DNA from 3 places in the Vibrio sp. SS-MA-C1-2 genome. Region 1 is predicted to be linked to each of the others. Evidence: predicted binding sites of a transcription regulator. Region 1 holds the regulator's gene; each other region holds the start of a gene.
The links. The regulator MetJ, encoded in region 1, represses methionine synthesis genes. The targets are predictions, from matches to a motif close to TTAGACNTNTANANGTCTAA.
Positions count from the first base shown of each region.

Region 2: a site for MetJ is predicted at 3,284-3,303, ahead of metK (methionine adenosyltransferase). Genes of this name have one in related genera too.
Region 3: a site for MetJ is predicted at 3,497-3,516, ahead of metN (methionine ABC transporter ATP-binding protein MetN). Genes of this name have one in related genera too.

Region 1 covers NZ_CP090981.1:440,974-447,637, reverse strand. The annotation lists gene hslV (ATP-dependent protease subunit HslV) at 1-319, opposite strand, end outside; gene L0B53_RS06620 (SPOR domain-containing protein) at 494-919, opposite strand; gene cytR (DNA-binding transcriptional regulator CytR) at 1,175-2,179, opposite strand; partial or broken gene priA (primosomal protein N') at 2,386-4,583, opposite strand; gene rpmE (50S ribosomal protein L31) at 4,852-5,064, shown strand; gene metJ (met regulon transcriptional regulator MetJ) at 5,167-5,484, opposite strand; gene L0B53_RS06595 (O-succinylhomoserine (thiol)-lyase) at 5,717-6,664, shown strand, end outside.
Region 2 covers NZ_CP090981.1:213,888-220,551, forward strand. The annotation lists gene L0B53_RS05535 (Cof-type HAD-IIB family hydrolase) at 72-896, shown strand; gene tkt (transketolase) at 1,029-3,023, opposite strand; gene metK (methionine adenosyltransferase) at 3,367-4,518, shown strand; gene L0B53_RS05550 (SprT family zinc-dependent metalloprotease) at 4,904-5,437, shown strand; gene L0B53_RS05555 (hypothetical protein) at 5,548-6,177, shown strand; gene nrfA (ammonia-forming nitrite reductase cytochrome c552 subunit) at 6,271-6,664, opposite strand, start outside.
Region 3 covers NZ_CP090981.1:1,125,818-1,132,481, forward strand. The annotation lists gene L0B53_RS19390 (GEVED domain-containing protein) at 1-446, shown strand, start outside; gene L0B53_RS09735 (MetQ/NlpA family lipoprotein) at 596-1,408, opposite strand; gene L0B53_RS09740 (methionine ABC transporter permease) at 1,533-2,219, opposite strand; gene metN (methionine ABC transporter ATP-binding protein MetN) at 2,209-3,243, opposite strand; gene gmhB (D-glycero-beta-D-manno-heptose 1,7-bisphosphate 7-phosphatase) at 3,658-4,206, shown strand; gene L0B53_RS09755 (ABC transporter permease) at 4,424-5,452, shown strand; gene L0B53_RS09760 (ABC transporter permease) at 5,465-6,505, shown strand.

The sequences.
Region 1 (6,664 bases):
TGATGAGAGAGGCCGTATGATCGGCAACCACTAACATCGCCTCTAGTTTACGAAGCATGCGGTCGGTTCGCCATTCTTTGGCGAGCTCAACCGCCGCTTTAGTTAGATGACCTTGATGCATCTCTAACTTGCGTTCAAATAGTTCGAATAAGGTAAATGCATCCGCTGTTCCGCCAGCGAATCCAGCTAATACTTTGTTGTTGTAGAGACGACGAACTTTACGCGCATTGCCTTTCATTACCGTGTTGCCAAGGGAAACTTGCCCATCACCTGCAATGACCACTTTGTCATTGCGACGTACAGATACAATAGTAGTCACGAAATAACCTCACTCTTTTTTCTGGTGGAATCCAGCTTTGTCTATAACTGTAAGATTGGGGCAATGTTGAATATTTCAATGGCAACAGAAAGGAGAAATAAAAAATGGAGCAATTAATGCTCCATTTATTCGCTTATTTAGTCAAACTAATCTTTATGGTGGTTCGATTTTGAGTTAATCCCATTCCCAATACCAAATAGCGCAGGGGGTGATTTTTGCTCGTTGCAGTGTGTGGCGATCCTGCTCAGCCTTACGCTTTTGTGGGTATGGCCCTAAAATAATACGATACCACGTTCCCTTTGTGCCAGTGCTGGCTTTAACTTGACTGTTTAATCCTTGGAAGGCGATCATTGCTTTACGTTGTTCGGCTTGATCTTTGGATTTATAAGCGCCGCATTGCATCAAATAACGATGGGTGGAGCCTGTCTTATCGACCGCTTCTACTGTCACTTCTTTGTTTTCTAATTCTTCAATGTAGCTCCACTTTTCAGTCGGCTTGGGTGGTAAATTGTCACTCTCTTGTCGGCTTGGTTTGGGTTTAGATACCTCTTTGACAGGAACAGGGGTATCCTCAATCTGTGGTGCTGGTGATTGAGTCAACGAATAGAGCCCATAACAAAAAAGGGAGAGGAGAATAACAGCGAAGAGAATAAATTTGATCGAGACTCGACGTTGTGTTGCGACTTGCTTCTTTTTAGCGCTACTTTTTTTGTGGTAGTTTTCTTTTTTGCACGACCACGACGTACATAATCTTTAGTTGCCACTCAGCTTTAACATATCTTATCGGTAGTGTGATTTATCTAATAATAGTCATTTATATCGATACTGACTAGTGCCGATATAAATTAAATATCATTAGCTTATCGGAGTTGATACACTTTCTCGAATCACTAATTGAGCATCTAATAAACGAGATCCTTTACTCACCTCTTTTCCTTGTAGGATATCCAGTAACATTAACATGGTTTCTCTACCGATATCGTATCGAGGTTGTGATACTGTTGTTAATGCTGGCTCGCAATACTCAGCAAAAGTAATGTCATCGAAGCCGATAATGGAAAGCTCTTCAGGAATTTTAATACCAAGTCTTTTTGCTTGCTGCATTGCACCAATGGCCATCATATCATTGTGACAAAATAGAGCGGTTGGTGGCTCGGGAAGTGTCAATAATGTTGATGCAGCGTGAGCACCTGAAGCAAAACTGAAATCACCTTCAAAAATATACTCTGGGTTTGGTGTAATACCGTAACGATGAAGTGCTTGCTCATACCCTTGATGACGGAAATGGGAAAGAGAGGCAGAAGATGCCCCCATAATCGTCGCAATACGTGTGTGACCTTTTTGAGTGAGATAATTAACAGCTTCAAATGCTGCGGTTAAATTATCGATATGAACGGTTGGGATCTCCAACTCTGGATTATATTCACAAGCCATCACCAGTGGTGGATAGTTTTTTTGCTCAGGCTTGCTAATGTCAAAAGGAAGATCTGAACCAAGAAGTAACATCCCATCAGCTTGTTTCGTATAAAAGAGATTTGCAAAGGCGTTATCTTTGGTGGTGTGTTGGCTACTGTCACCTAATAAGACTAAATAACCATGATCCATCGCTGCATCTTCAATACCACGAATAATCTCACTAAAGTAGGGATCACAGATGTCAGGGATAAGTGCAAGAATAGTTTTTGATTCATTACGGCGTAGGTTACGGGCTAATGAGCTAGGAGAATAACCCGTATTAATTACCGCTTGCTCTACTTTATGTCGGGTTGATGTTGAAACTTTATCTGGATCCATTAATGCTCTAGATACGGTTGCTGTTGACACGCCAGCTACCTGTGCAACATCCTTCATTGTCGCCATAATTATCATTCCTCTATATATAAACCTGCATAATAAGCCCACATTTAATATGGTTGTTTTATGTGCTATTGAAACACCATACTAACAATTGTCGATAATTCTAAACATGAATTGCTTAACATAACGTCAATTTTTGATGTGATCCCGATCTCGTTATAAAGAAATTATTAATTTTTTAATATGTGAAATATTTTATTTTCAGTAACTTAGCTCATATCTTGTGGATCGATATCAATCGTCCAGCGTACTTTTTTAGCTAAAGGAAGCAAACTAATCGCAGGCTTAGCGCTGGCAATGATTTGCTGCATTTTTGTTCTGTTAGGGGTTTGGAGGATCAGTTGCCAACGATATTTTCCTGCCCGACGCGCTAATGGGGCTGGAATTGGACCTAATACGGGCGTATTAACATCGTATAACGGGTGACTTTGAAAGATCCCTTTGATTTGCTGTAAGAGTTGCTCAACACTGTCACTGTCATTTGATTCTGCTCTAAAAAGTGCCAGTTGGACGTAAGGTGGCAGCATTGTCTGCTGTCTTTCTTGTAGCACGGTTTGGCTAAATGCAGGATAGCCTGACGTTAATAGTGTCTGTAATAATGGATGTTCAGGTTGATGAGTCTGCAGTAATACGGTTCCTGGTTTGCTGGCTCTTCCTGCACGACCGGCCACTTGAATAAAGAGTTGAGCTAATCTTTCTGGTGCTCTGAAATCGCTACTAAATAGCGCGCTATCTACATCAATTAAACCGACTAATGTAACGTTGGGAAAGTGGTGACCTTTTGCTAGCATTTGTGTACCAATCAGGATCTGATACTCATTATTATGAATCGCATTGAGATGGCTTTCTAACTCTCCTTTACGGCGAGTATTATCTCTGTCGATACGAATCGTTTTATATTCAGAGAAAAGCTCATTCAGTTGTTGTTCTAACTGCTCTGTCCCGACACCTACAGGCTGTAATTGTGTTGAACCACAGCTACCACACTGGTGCATAACAGGGCGTTGAATACCACAATGATGACAGCAGAGTTCACGATTATGTTGGTGATAAGTGTAGTGAGTATCGCAACGTGGACAATCTGCAATCCAACCACATTCATGACAGATAATCGTCGGTGAATAGCCTCGACGATTTAAGAACAACATCACTTGATTACCGGCATTAAGATGTTTTCTCATTTCAGCCAACATAGGTGCAGAAAGCCCAGCTTGAAGATAGAGACCTTTGACATCGATGATCTGATAAGTAGCAGCAATCGCATTTCCGGCGCGTTGTGATAAAACTAAGGAGTGATATTTACCTGTTTGAACATTATGTAAGGTTTCAATACTCGGCGTTGCTGAGCCTAAAATAATAGGAACTTTATGCTGGTTAGCCCGAAATACTGCCAGATCTCGAGCATGATAACGTAGGCTATCTTGTTGCTTGTAAGAGCTGTCATGTTCTTCATCGATAATGGCGATACCAAGGTCAGCAAAAGGAACAAAGAGGGCAGAGCGAGTACCTAATACTATTCCAACTTGATTATCTCTGGCATCTAACCAAGCTTGAAAACGTTCGGTATCATTTAAACCGGAGTGAATAACGGCAATTGGCACATTGAATCTGCGCTGAAAGCGACTAATGGTTTGCGGTGTTAAGCCTATCTCCGGGACTAATACTAACGCTTGTTGACCTTTTGCGAGCACAGACTCAATGACATTAAGATAAACCTCTGTTTTCCCTGAACCTGTCACACCATCTAATAGATAACAAGCAAAACTGTTTTGTGCATTGATGGTTGCGACCGCTAATGATTGCTCGTGGTTTAACCTTGGTTTCTCTTCTGTAACAGCAAGGTACTTATGCCATTGACAATCGCTAGCCGCTTCTGAAAAAGACTCAACCCATCCTTTTTTTCAACAGCCTTTAAAGTAGCGGTGCTGATCTCCTCTTCTATCAACTGTTGATGCTCAACGGGACGATTGGCCAAACGAGTTAAAATAGCCACTTGTTTTGGCGCTCTTTTTAGTGCGGTTAATGGTTGTTCTCTGCCTTGTTCTGTTAATCGCCATAAACGAAGCGAACTGCGTGTGGCAGGTTTCCCTTTTTTAAGATAACTCGGAAGTGCATTGGCAAAGGTTTCACCTAAAGGGTAGTGGTAATAATGACTTGCCCAACGCAAAAGAGAATAGAGCTTTTCTGGCCAAATAGGTTGTTGATCTAATGCGTCAATAATGGGTTTTAGCTTATCAAGGGAGAAATCACTTTTATCATCAACCGCAATGACAATACCAACCAACTTTTGTCGTCCAAATGGCACTAATACTCGTCCACCAATGACTGTAGAAAGATGTTGGGGAATTAAGTAATCAAAGTTGCGATCAAGAGGTACAGGTAGAGCAACATGGGCGATATTGGGCATAAAAAATATGGCTACCTAACAGTCAATAAAAGTGAAAAAAGTAGGGTATTGTATTATCTCTTTTATATTAACAGAGATAAATTAAGGTGAAACCGGTAAATAAGTCATTAATCGTTAAGATAGGGAAATAAAAAGCAGTAAAATAGTTGATCGAAATTGAGCAATTGATTACAATCCTGCGCCTTACATATTGTAAATTTTTTTAATGACGTACGGTGTCCGGCTTTGGATCGGAAGAGCGGTACGGCCTTTATATTGAGGTAACACCATGAAAACAGGTATCCATCCTGAGTACACTGCAGAAACTGCAAAATGTTCTTGCGGTAACACATTTGAATTCAACACTACTCTAGGTAAAAGCATCAACCTAGACGTATGTGACAAATGTCACCCATTCTACACTGGTAAGCAACGTGTTGTTGATACTGGTGGCCGTGTTGATCGCTTCAACAAGCGTTTCGGTATGGTTGGTAAAAAGTAATTTTACCCGAATACATAAAAAAAGGATGCTGATGCATCCTTTTTTTTATCTGTCATTTAAGCGTTGAGTCGTTAGTTGTTCAAGATCTGGTACTAAGACTAATTATTCGTTTGTATCTGTATCGAGTAATCCCATTTCATTCATCATATTTTTTGCTTCTGCTGGAAGGTCTTCAATACGATCTTTACGAATATCATTATCCGTTGGCAAAGGTTGTCCGGTGTAGGCGTGAAGAAAAGCTTCACAGAGCAGCTCGCTATTGGTTGCATGGCGTAAATTATTCACCTGACGACGTGTGCGCTCATCCGTTAATATCTTCAATACTTTTAATGGAATTGAAACAGTGACTTTTTTTACCTGCTCGTTTTTCTTTCCATGTTCCGCATACGGGCTAATATATTCGCCATTCCATTCAGCCATGTTACACCTTCTCTACAATCATTTGGGTTACTTGAGGCAATTTCGTCCAGATAACGATTGCCATTTTTTCGATATGATGAATTTTAACGGTATTTCTCGCTTTAAGCAAAGACATATAGACGTCTAGATTGTTGACGGTTTAAATAAAGCTGGTAATGTTATGTTTTACTCTTTAATTAGGGTAATTTATTTTGAGTATATTAATATTTTATTAATGAGGAAGGGATAACTCATGAAAGAGAAAAAACTAGCGACTATTGCCGTTCGAACCGGTATTGAATCTGATACGCAACATAACGCGGTTGTTCCACCTATTTACTTGAGCTCTAACTATAGTTTTCCTGAGTTTGGTTCTGTTCCTCAGTATGATTATTCACGCTCAGGTAATCCAACCCGTACCTTATTGGCTAAAACCTTAGCTGACCTTGAGCAAGGCGACGGTGCGGTTGTGACCAATTGTGGTATGTCTGCCGTTAACTTGGCAGCTTCGTTACTCTCTGTTGGCGATCTTATTATTGCGCCGCATGATTGTTATGGCGGAACTTATCGTCTGTTTGATGTCAGAGCAAGAAAGGGTGATTTTAAGGTTCTTTTTATCGATCAGAGTGATGAAGAGGCGTGGCAACAAGCATTGGCACAAAACCCAAAGATGATCTGGTTAGAAACGCCCTCAAACCCGCTGTTACGTGTTGTTGATATTGCTGATATCTGCCAAAAAGCGAAACAATTAACTGATTGCCGAGTGGTGGTTGATAACACGTTCCTCTCTCCGTTATTGCAACAGCCATTAACTTTAGGGGCGGATCTAGTTGTTCACTCCACAACAAAGTACATTAATGGTCATTCAGATGTCGTGGGTGGTGTGGTGGTTTCTAAAACGCCTGAAGATACTGAACAGCTAATTTTTATGGGTAACTGCATTGGCGCAACCAGTTCACCATTTGACTCATATTTGACACTACGTGGTATTCGAACCTTAGCCGTGAGAATGAGAGGTCATGAAGAGAATGCCGCTAAAGTTTTAACTTTGTTAGATCAACACGCTTTGGTCGAAAAAGTGTATCATCCAAGTATAGTGACGCATCCTGGCCATGAAATTGCGAAAAAACAACAAACGGGTTTTGGTTCAATGATAAGCTTTGAGCTTAATGGCAGCGAAACACAATTAAAAACATTTATC
Region 2 (6,664 bases), 230 kb from region 1:
ATGATTCGGACAAACAAATATAGCCAACAACCTAGCGACTTAAAGTGAAAATAGGATAATAAGGAATGACTATGTATAAAGTATTAGCATTAGATTTAGATGGAACCGTTCTGAATTCAAAACATGAAATCAACCCAGAACTTAAAGAGGCAATTCAAAAGATAAAGCGTCATTATCATGTGATGCTAGTCACAGGTCGTCATCACACTTCTGCTAAGCCTTATCATGATGAACTTGGGCTAGATACACCAATTATCTGCTGTAACGGAACGTATATTTACGATTTTGCAAAAAATGAGGTGCTATTTGCGAATGCGATTGAAAAAGAGAGTGCCTTTAAGTTTCTCGATCTTTCTGACCAATATAATATTAACTCTGTTATCTATGTCACCAATGAAATGGTGCATTTAAAATCTAAACCTATCGACTTTTTATCTTATCTTGAGGGCTGGGCGCTTAACTACCCTGAAAATGATCGTCCACAAGTCATCCGTGTTGATTCATTAAGAGATAATATAGAACCGGCTGAATATGTTTGGAAGTTTGTTGCAGAGGGTGATATAGAGGCGATCAATCAGTTTTCAGAGCTAGACTTTATTAAAGAGAATTTTAATGGTGAACGATCTTGGGTCAATCGAGTAGATTTTGCAAAAAAAGGGAATACTAAAGGCGTTAGATTGCAACAATATCTCGATATGATATCAGTCTCCGCTGCAGAAGTTGTGGCGATCGGTGATAACCATAACGACATATCTATGATTGAATTAGCCGGCATGGGCATTGCGATGAATAATGCTGATGATAAAGTAAAATCGAAAGCAGACCGCATTTGTACCACCAACTCAAATGGTAACGGGATCTCATTACTTCTTGATGAGTTATTTTTAGTATCATAAATTGTCCCTACAAAATACAAAAAAAGCTGAGGGATAATTTCATCATCACCCACTCAGCTTCTATTTTTCATCACCGCTTAAATCATTAAGTGGTGATTGTCGTTTTGGTCAGCTAACTAATCTTTAAGTCGATTAGCTTAATAGCTCTTTTGCTGTCTCAACAACGTTTTCTGTTGTGAAGCCAAACATCTTGAATAGCTCACCTGCGGGTGCAGACTCACCAAATGTTGTCATGCCGATAATACGACCATCTAAACCAACATACTTGTACCAGAAGTCAGCAATACCCGCTTCAATCGCAACACGTGCTGTTACGTCTGAAGGCAATACTGATTCACGGTATGCAGCATCTTGTGCATCAAATAACTCTGTTGCTGGCATTGAAACCACACGTACTTTATGACCTTCAGCCGTTAATTGTGCGTATGCTTCTGTTGCTAGCTCAACTTCAGAACCTGTTGCAATCAAGATTAGCTCTGGCTTGCCTTCACAATCTTTTAGGATGTAACCACCCTTTGTGATGTTCGCTACTTGCTCTGCATTACGATCTTGCTGTGCTAAATTTTGACGAGAGAAGATCAATGATGTTGGACCATCTTTACGTTCAATTGCATATTTCCAAGCAACGGCTGATTCAACTTGATCACATGGACGCCATGTGCTCATGTTTGGCGTTAAACGCAGTGAAGATACTTGCTCTACAGGTTGGTGTGTTGGACCATCTTCACCAAGACCGATTGAGTCATGGGTGTAAACCTGAATGTTCTGCACCTTCATTAGGGCAGCCATACGCATTGCATTACGCGCATATTCCATAAACATAAGGAATGTTGCACCGTAAGGAACAAAGCCACCGTGGAGTGCAATACCGTTCATGATCGCCGTCATACCGAATTCACGTACGCCGTAGTGGATATAGTTACCGGAGAAATCACCCGCTTCAAGTGATTTAGAACCTGACCACATGGTTAGGTTTGATGGAGCTAAATCCGCAGAACCACCCATAAATTCAGGTAAGATCTGACCAAATGCTTCTAATGCATTTTGTGAGGCTTTACGTGATGCGATATTCGCAGGGTTTGCTTGAAGATCTGCAATGATTTGTGTCGTTTTCTCTTCCCAAACTGCAGGAAGCTCACCATTTATACGACGCTTAAATTCAGCAGCTTCTGCTGGGTAAGCGGCTGCATACGCTGCAAACTTCTCATCCCATGCGGCTTCTTTCGCTGCGCCTGCGACTTTTGCATCCCACTCGCTATAGATATCAGCAGGAATTTCAAATGGGCCGTATTCCCAACCTAGAGCTTTGCGTGTTGCCGCGATCTCATCCGCACCAAGTGGCGCGCCGTGACAATCGTGTGTACCAGCTTTATTTGGTGAACCAAAACCGATGATCGTTTTCGCACAAATTAGTGTTGGACGAGGGTCAGCTTTTGCCGCTTCAATTGCTGCATTTAATGCATCGCTATCGTGACCATCAACCGCTGGAATAACGTGCCAACCGTAAGCTTCAAAACGCTTAGGGGTGTCGTCAGAGAACCAACCTTCAACTTCACCATCGATAGAGATACCATTGTCATCCCAGAATGCAATTAACTTGCCTAGACCTAACGTCCCAGCCAGTGAGCATGCTTCATGAGAGATACCTTCCATCAAACAGCCATCGCCCATGAACGTATACGTATAGTGATCAACGATATCATGACCGTCACGGTTAAACTGATCTGCCATCGCTTGTTCAGCAATTGCCATACCCACAGCATTAGTAATACCTTGACCTAATGGGCCAGTCGTTGTCTCAACACCTGGCGCATAACCGTACTCTGGGTGACCCGGCGTTTTTGAGTGTAGCTGACGGAAATTCTTTAAGTCATCAATTGATAGCTCGTAGCCTGTTAAATGAAGCAGTGAGTAAATCAACATTGAGCCATGGCCGTTAGATAGGATAAAACGGTCACGATCAGCCCAGTTCGGGTTTTGTGGGTTATGGTTCATGTGGCTACGCCATAACACTTCTGCGATATCAGCCATACCCATTGGTGCACCTGGGTGACCAGAGTTTGCTTTTTGTACTCCGTCCATGCTTAGTGCACGGATTGCATTTGCTAAAACCTTACGAGACGACATGTCTACTCCTGAGTAAAACTCTCTAAAAAGAAAATTGATGACATATTTATGTAAATAATTAGCTTCGTATTTAATTATTCATATTTTATTTTACGTATAAACATTCATAAACTCAATAGCTTAATGATTAACCAGCTAAACAAATAAAAAGCTAACACATTGATATAAAAGAAAATGGAAAATAACAGCTCAAACTAACATTACAATTTTTTATGTGTGATTGATCAAAAAAATTTGATTTTTTCACATTCAGAGTTAAAATAGACGTCTAGATGTCAGAACATCCAAAAATCACGTTTCTGACAATGACCTTATTTTTTGCACTCTAATAGTGGAGCTATTCATGGCTAATCATCTATTTACTTCTGAATCAGTATCAGAAGGCCATCCAGATAAAATCGCTGATCAGATCTCTGATGCAGTACTAGACGCAATTATTGCACAAGATCCAAAAGCACGAGTTGCGTGTGAGACATACGTTAAAACTGGTATGGTGATGGTAGGTGGTGAAATCACTACCTCTGCTTGGGTTGATATCGAAGAGCTAACACGTAAAACAGTTGCTGAAATTGGTTATACTCACTCAGATATGGGCTTTGATGCTAACTCTTGTGCCGTATTAAACACAATTGGTAAACAGTCTCCAGATATTAATCAAGGTGTTGATAAAGCAGATCCTAAAGAGCAGGGTGCCGGTGACCAAGGTATCATGTTTGGTTATGCGACTAACGAAACTGACGTATTAATGCCTGCACCAATTACGTACTCTCACCGTCTTGTACAGCGTCAAGCTGAAGTTCGTAAAAGCGGTACCTTAGAGTGGTTACGTCCAGATGCTAAAAGTCAGGTGACGTTTGCGTATGAGAATGGCCAAATTGCAGGTATCGATGCAGTTGTTTTATCAACTCAACATGCTGAATCTGTTTCTCTTGCTGACCTTAAAGAAGGGGTAATGGAAGAGATCATCAAACCAGTACTTCCATCAGAATGGTTAAAGAAAGAGACTAAATTCTTCATTAATCCAACCGGTCGTTTTGTTATCGGTGGCCCAATGGGTGACTGTGGTCTAACGGGTCGTAAGATTATCGTTGATACCTACGGCGGTGCAGCTCGTCACGGTGGCGGTGCATTCTCTGGTAAAGATCCATCAAAAGTTGACCGTTCAGCGGCTTATGCTGCACGTTATGTTGCAAAGAACATTGTTGCAGCAGGTCTAGCTGATCGTTGTGAAATCCAACTTTCTTACGCTATCGGCATTGCAGATCCAACATCAATCATGATTGAAACGTTTGGTACTGAAAAAGTTGCTCACAACATCATCATTGAAGCGGTACGTCAGCACTTTGATCTACGTCCATATGGTCTACAAGAGATGCTAAATCTTCTACAACCAATCTACCAGAAGACGGCTGCATACGGTCACTTTGGTCGCGAAGAGTTCCCTTGGGAAGCGACAGATAAAGCCGCGACACTACGTGCATTCGCTGGTCTATAATTATCGGTAAGTTGTCATTCATCATTTAATATTCAATGACAAAAAATCGATATATACCTAAAATAATTGGCGTTGCTAGTAGGCGGCAAGCAAGTGAGGCCCCATGAGTATAGCTGTACTCGAACGAGTGCAGCCAACAACCTAGCAACTTCAAGTATGAAGGGTATTAAGGGTGGCTTAGGCTGCCCTTTTTTATATCTGCTTGTCTCCCATCTTAATTGCCGTCTTTCTCACAACACCAAGCATTTGAAGTCTATTTTCGTTAATAAAAAAAGTGCTAAAAAATAAACGCTAAAAGGCAGATAACACAATAACCAAAAATGAAAATAAAATAGGCGCTATAATCCTCCCCTCAAGCATAAAAAATTAGAGTTTATTTAAGATAATGCCATCGTCTCCTAATCACCTCATAGACCATTCACTAACCCTCAATCAACAGCATTCATTGCAAAAAGTTGAACAGTGCCTGGGGCTGGTTAATCAAAAACTCAATTTGTCTTTACCTATGCCAAATGTTCAATTTAATCAAAGAGGAAAGATCGCGGGCACCGCTCATCTACAAAAGTGGGAAATCCGGCTCAATCCTATTTTATTAGCGGAAAACAGTACTGATTTTATCAAACAAGTGATCCCTCATGAAATTGCCCACCTCATCGCCTTTCACCTTTACGGTCGAGTTCGTCCTCATGGTCATCAGTGGCAATCAATTATGCGCGAGATTTTTCAGCTTGAACCTAAAACTACTCATAATTTTGATATTACCTCGCTACAAGGCAAGCTCTTTGATTATCAATGCCAATGTCAACAGCACCAATTAACTGTCCGTCGCCATAATTCTATCCAACGGCAGCAACGTCAATACCGATGCAGACAATGTGGTTGTGAACTGCAATGGCTCAAAAATAAGATCATCAATTAATAATCTAATTTTCTAATAAAAAATAGCAGCACAAACCTGACAACCCTTTAGGCTTAACCGTTAGCTTCAACATAAAAATAGGAAATACAAATCTAACAAGGGAGTTATGGATGAATTGGGATCTGATTTTTTTACTCTTTATTATATTTTCGGTTATTACGTTTGCAGTTTATGTTTTATTCATCAAGCAAAAACCATTAAACATAGCGGGTTACCCTTTATCTAAGTTGCAATTTTTAATATTAATCTTATTTATATTACTAATACCTTGCTATAGCTTATCGATTATCTTCAATCAAACCATCGATGTCTCATCTCCTCCTCAGGTACAACAAATCACCGTCATTGATAGTGAAAATCAAAATATTAAAGAGATTCAACAGCAATTACAGAAAGATCAAAATAATGGAGAGACTTGGAGCAAACTTGGCAGAGCCTATTATGATAATCAACAATTTAATAGTGCCTTGATGTCATTAAAACAGAGCCAAGAACTCACGGGAGAAAGAGTGGAGTCATTAACCTTAATGGCGGACATTTATTACTACCAGCAACAGAATAGTGAACAACTGGCAAAAACATTAATAGATAGAGCATTAACGTTAAACCCAAACTATTCAGCCGCGTTACAACTCAAAGCTAAAATTTTAATGCTAGAAGGGAATGATAAAGAGGCAATTGAGTTATGGTCTCAATTAATAGATCAACCAGAGTTTCCTCACCCAGTTCAAGAACAGTAGTGAAAGATCTGAGATAAAAAAGCCAATTTGACTCAACTCGAGGTCTCCCAAACTGGCTCTATTTCTAGTTAACAAATAACGATTTACTCATCATTATTCATTTGGGTAGCTTGCCTCACGCTCTTTTGCTTGCTTATCCCACTCAGTCGCCATCTCTTTTAAGAAAAGGTCTTTCTCTTTTTGCAGTTTATCCACATCTAAACCAACGACAACTTGCGCTTTCGCTTTGGTAGAAATATCCGGAATTTCAACTTCTCCCGTCACACCTTTCGTCGCTAAAAGACGAATAAGCGATGTTCTGGCATCTGTCGCCTTATCAATAGCGGTGCCTAGAAGTTGCAATCCAACTTGCGGAGCATGCATTGCGATACCATGAGAGGCGGTTGCATAGTCCCAACGCCACTGTGCATGACGAATATCCTGTAGAATCGGACTCATCTCATCCTCAGTTGCCCCAGCATCCCATGCGGCTTTTGCTTCAAAATGA
Region 3 (6,664 bases), 680 kb from region 1:
ACGGTAGCGGTACAGGGCACAGCCAAAGTGACAATAAATCAAATCAAGACCGGATCAATATTGCAGGAACAACCGGAAGTGGTTTAGTCACCCTAAGAAAAACCGTCAAAAATATCACGCAAAACGGCATAGAAACCACCGATAATAGTGGGAAATCAGGTGATGTGTTGGAGTATCGGCTTTACTTCGAGAATGGGACATCAGAATTTATTAAAGACTTAAATATTTATGATTATGTCCCTGAATTCTCTCAATTAGAAGGCGGCGCATCTTGCGATGATCCTTATACACCAACAACCGATAATGTCCCTGATACATTGAGTTGCCGTGTGATCCCAGCATCGGTAACAACGGGCTATCAAGGTCAATTAGAGTGGATTATTGGCGGTAGAATTGAAGCGGGAGAGAAGGGGTACGTGGTTTTCCGAGTGAGGATTGATAATTAATGACAGTGCTAACTAAGTGAAAACAGTAAATAAAAGGAAATGATAAGTAAAAGAAAACGTTAAGTGAAAAAATGGCCTCACGATAAGATCGCGAGGCCGTTATTGATTATCTATTCTGGGCGTTATTACTGTTTAGTCACGGTAAATTATTACCAGCCTTTTACTGCGCCACCATCAAAGATCTTTTTCGCTGCTTCAGCAACTTCATCCGTTTGGTACGCTTTGATGAACGTCTGAACATTCTCAGCATTGACGTTATCTTCACGAGCAACAATTAAGTTAACGTAAGGAGACTCTTTGCTCTCAACGAAGATACCATCACGCTCTGGCGTTAAGTTGATGCTGCTTGCGTAAGTGGTGTTGATAATTGCTAGTTCTACATCATCCAATGAGCGAGGAAGCTGTGGCGCTTCTAATTCTACAATTTGGTAATCATTTGGATTTTTAACAATATCCAGTACCGTTGCTTGGATACCCGCACCCTCTTTAAGACCAATTAAGCCTTGAGCTTCAAGAAGTACCAGTGAACGGCCAAGATTAGTTGGATCATTAGGAACCGCAATTTGTGCGCCTGCTTGTAGTTCATCAAGAGATTTAATCTTACTTGAGTAAGCTGCGATTGGGTAAACAAAGGTATTTCCAGCAATAGCAAATTTATAACCACGATCTTTGATCTGCTGATCAAGGTATGGTTTGTGTTGGAAGGCATTAATATCGATAGAACCTTCGTCTAGCGCGGCATTCGGTGAGATATAATCTGTAAATGTGATTAACTCTACATCTAAGTTATATTGCTCTTTTGCAACTTTAACCGCCACTTCTGCCACCTGTGCTTCAGCGCCTGCAATTACACCCAATTTTAACACTGAGTTTTTCTCTGCTTCTTTCTCGCCACAACCTGCAAGTAGAACCGTTGTTGCTAATGCGGCAATGCTAATAAGTTTCTTTAAGCCTAATTTCATCGTATTTCTCCATAATGTTGACTGACTAGGTGTCAAATCTATTAAATCTGTTTGTTATTACGTTTAATTTTCAACTGTTTCAGTGGGATATTAGCCACTGATCATATTTATTGATGCTTATTTTTTATCTGTAATCGTATTTCTTAACGAAGTGATCACCCACGGATTGAATAATTTGTACAAGGATAACCAGCATCACAATGGTAATTGCCATCACGGTGCCATCAAAGCGCTGATAACCATAGCGGATACCAACATCCCCTAAACCACCACCACCAACAGCTCCCGCCATTGCTGAATAACTCACTAACGTCACAAGGGTAATGGTGACGCCGTTTAAAATGCCCGGTAGAGCTTCTGGTAGTAAGACTTTAGTAATTATCTGTTTCGGTTTAGCACCCATTGCTTGAGCGGCTTCAACTAAACCATTTGGCACTTCTAATAGTGCGCCTTCGACTAAGCGAGCAATAAAAGGAATCGCACCAATAGTGAGAGGAACAATGGCGGCTGCTGTACCAATTGAACTGCCAACAATTAAACGAGTAAATGGAATAATCGCCACCATTAAAATAATAAATGGAATCGAGCGACCGGTATTAACGACCGCACCAAGCATTTTATTTAATGTTTTATTTTCAAGTAAGCCACGTTTTTTCGTGGTGTGTAGAATCACGCCAATTGGAATACCAAATAGAAAACCGATAATACCTGATGAGAAAACCATCACTAATGTATCGATTAATGCATCGATAAGTAGCGCAACAAGGCGTTCATTATTCATCCACCATTCAGTGATTAAATTAAGAGACATAGCCGAGTACCTCCACTTGTACTTTATGTTGACGTAAGAAATCGATCGCTTGTTCAAATGACTGCTGAGTACCAAAAAACTCCGCTAACATAATGCCGAACTTGGTGCCGCCAGCGTAATCCATATTTGAACTTAAAATACTAATGTCGATATTAAACTCTCGTGCAACTTGGCTTATTAATGGCGCATCCACTGACGCACCAGTAAACTCTAATCTCACTAATGGGTAGCTTTGAGGAATATACTCTCCAGAAAGACGGTTAAGATAATCATCTGGAACAGAAAGATCCAAGGTAGAGCGAATAAACTCTTTTGCTAGTGCCGTTTTAGGGTGAGCAAAGATTTCACTCACCGCCCCTTTTTCGACCAACTCACCGCCACCAATAATAGCAACTTCATGACAGATACGTTTAATCACTTCCATCTCATGGGTGATGATCAAGATAGTAATGTTCAGTTCTTGGTTAATTTTCTTTAGCAGTCTCAAAATGGATTGAGTGGTTGCGGGATCAAGTGCGCTGGTGGCTTCATCACAAAGCAGAACTTTCGGTTCACACGCCAATGCACGAGCGATGGCAACACGCTGTTTTTGTCCACCACTTAAATTTGCTGGATAAACATCACGCTTATCTGAGAGACCAACTAATTCAAGCAGAGAAGTTACACGCTTTTCAATGGTCTCTTTTGGCATATTTGCCAGCTCTAATGGTAATGCGATATTGTCAAAAACGGTACGAGAAGAGAGAAGATTAAAATGTTGGAATATCATCCCGATTTTGCGACGAGCAAGGGTTAACTCTTGAGAAGAGAGTCTCATTAAGTTAGTACCATCAACGATGACATCACCACTTGTCGGGCGTTCTAGTAAATTAACACAACGGATTAATGTACTTTTACCTGCACCCGAAGAGCCGATAACACCAAAAATCGTGCCTTCAGCAATCGTGAGATTAATATCACGAAGAGCATGGATTTGTTGCTCCCCTTGATCAAAAATTTTATTTACAGCTCCAATCGAGATCATCGCTTACCCTAATTCTTATTATTATTGTTATCTATTATACCCTTCATACTTGAAGTCGCTAGGTTGTTGGCTGCACTCGTTCGCCCCAATCATATAGTCCCCCTATACTCATGGGGCCTCACTCACTTGCCGCCTACTAGCAACTCCAATTATTTTAGGTATATATTGTCGCTGTTTATAACACTAATGATTGTTGCATTAATGATAACGGCTCGACGTTTCCGTAAATAGATTGTGTTTATGTTCTGGATGTTAAGGAGTCTAGACGTCTAAGTCAACTATTTTTTACGTCTAGACGTCTAAACGGGGATAGATCGGAGCAGTTGAAATCGCGATTTTAAATGAAAAGAGAATTAGCCGTTAAGAGTTGATATACTCATAAGATAATAGAATTAATTATCTTAAGGCTAAACTGTGTCTAATCCTGCAATTTTTATCGATCGTGATGGCGTCATTAATGTTGACCATGGCTATGTGCATACTGTGGATCAATTTGAGTATATTGATGGTGTCTTTGAAGCGTGTAAAAAGCTAAAAGAGATGGGTTATCTCTTAGTTTTAGTGACTAACCAGTCGGGGATTGCACGAGGTATGTTCACCGAAGATCAGTTTATGACATTAACGGAATGGATGGATTGGAATTTCGCTGACAAAGGCGTGGATTTTGATGGTATCTATTACTGTCCACATCACCCTGACGGTTCAGTTGCACAATATAGCCAAACCTGTGATTGTCGTAAACCAAACCCAGGTATGCTGCTATCGGCACAATCATTTTTAGATATCGATATGGACAAATCGGTCATGATTGGTGATAAAGCCGATGATATGCGCGCAGCTCAGGCGGCAAATGTCGGTACTCGAATCCTAGTTCGTACAGGAAAAGCGGTAACAGAAGAGGGTGAAGCGCTAGCTACTGCAGTGGTTGACAGTATTGTTGATGTTGCTGGGCAATTAAAATAATCGACGTTTATCTCTGATAAAGATTAGCCATGATGTTGACTCAATCATATGATTGTTATCGATATTGTGGCTTTTTTATGCGATAAAAGAGGAAAAGCAAAAAAGATCAACAATAGACCACTAGAATGAATAGATGTAATTGATTTTTCTCATGCTATTTATTTTATATCAGCAATTTTTGTTGATACTTTGCATTCAGGAAGGAGCCTAATCAGAGATGCAAGCTTATCTAGTTCGCCGACTGTTGTTGGTGATTCCAACATTTATTGGGATTACATTGCTGGTTTTTGCGATGACACGTTTTGTGCCCGGTGGTCCGGTGGAGCGAATGTTACTCGCCGCTCAAATGCAAAGTGCAGACAGCCAATCGAGTTCTTTTAGCAGCCCATCAAATAGCCAAAGTGCCCTTTCTGAAGATCAACTTGCCGAACTTAATGCATTTTATGGTCTAGATAAACCCATTATCCCTGCCTATATCGATTGGATTAGTAAATTGGTTAAGTTTGATTTTGGTGAATCGACACGATATTACGAACCCGTTATTGATATGATCGCAGAACGACTGCCGATCTCGCTTTTCTATGGTTTTACGACTTTCTTTATCAGTTATTTGATCTCAATTCCTCTTGGTTACTTTAAAGCGTTGCGACACAGTGGCTCATTTGATGCGATCTCGTCGATCTTTATTTTTATCGGTTTTGCACTGCCCGGTTATGTCGTCGGCGTTCTATTAATTAGTTACTTCTCTTATCAATTAGAGTGGTTTCCGATGGGTGGGTTTGTTGGGGATGATTTTGATTACCTCTCGACATTTGAGCAAGTTAAAAATCTACTTTGGCACAGTATCTTGCCGCTGATCTGTTATCTGTTGGGGGATTTTGCCCTCTTAACCATGACGATGAAAAATAATTTAATGGAAAACCTCGCCGCAGATTATGTTCGAACTGCGCTAGCTAAAGGTTTGCCTTTTTCTTTAGCGGTTCGTCGTCACGCATTGCGTAATAGTTTAATTCCTATCGCTAGCCATTTTGGTAATTCTTTAATGTTCTTTATGAGCGGCTCTTTCTTAATCGAAGTTATTTTTGATATCGATGGTATTGGCTTATTGGCGTATGAATCGATTATGGAACGTGATTACCCGGTGGTGATGGGGATTTTAGCCATCAATGCGGTGATGTTAATGATAGGAAATATTTTGTCAGATATCTGTGTCGCCTTGGTTGATCCGCGCGTTAAGTTTTCATAATAGGGATAAAACATGAAACTGAATCCATTAACCCTCAAGAAAATTAACCGCTTTAAGAGCATTCGCCGTGGCTATTGGTCTTTTATTTTATTATCGCTATTAATTGTCCTTTCACTGTTTGCTGAACTGTTTGTCAATAGCCGTGCGCTGGTGGTGAAATACAATCAACAGTGGTTTTTTCCCACTTATAGTGATGTCTATCTCGGAACAGATTTTGGTTATGACTATCAATCTGAAGTGAATTATCGAGAGTTAGCAAAAAAGTTAAATCAAGAATCAAATGACGGATTTGTCTTGATGCCGTTAGTGCCATGGAATCCTTATCAACAAGATTTTAATGGTGACTTTCCTCCGACAGCTCCCGATGCAAAAGCCAAACATTACCTAGGGACAGACACCATTGGGCGAGATATTTTAGCCCGTTTGATTTATGGCTTCCGTATTGCGATTGCATTTGCAGTGTTAACCATGGCGATCTCCTATTTAATTGGGGTGACAATTGGCTCTGCCATGGGATTTTTTGGTGGTAAGTTTGATCTCTTTTTTCAGCGTTTTATCGAAGTGTGGTCGATGGTGCCATTTCTCTATGTGATTATGATTTTAGTCTCGATTATGCAGCCGACGTTTATGTTATTCGTACTGATTAATGTGCTGTTTGGTTGGATGGGAATGACATGGTATATGCGAACCATGACCTACAAAGAGAAAGCACGAGAATATGTGATGGCAGCGAAAGCAATCGGTGCATCGAGTTTTCGGATTATTTTTAAACATATTTTACCTAATACGGCAGTCATGATTTTGACCTTAGCGCCATTTACCTTAGTGGCAAATATCTCGGCATTAACGGCATTAGATTACTTAGGGTTAGGTTTGATGCCACCGACACCCAGTTGGGGAGAGCTGTTGCAACAAGGCAAATCCAATTTAGATTCACCGTGGATTGTTAGCTCGGTGGTTGCGGCAATCATTTTAGTATTAATGATGGTGACATTTATTGGTGAAGCGCTGCGTGAAGCTTTCGATCCCAAAAGGTATACCCGCTATCAATAATCTATTATCAATACTCAATCGATAAAACAGTGAAATATATTCAACAATCGGTCTTGATAAGTAAAACAGCAAGGAGAGTAGAATGAATAAACGACTTTGGCCTTTAATACCATTTTTGTCTTTAATAAAATTTTCGCCTTCAGCCATAGGCGGTGCAAT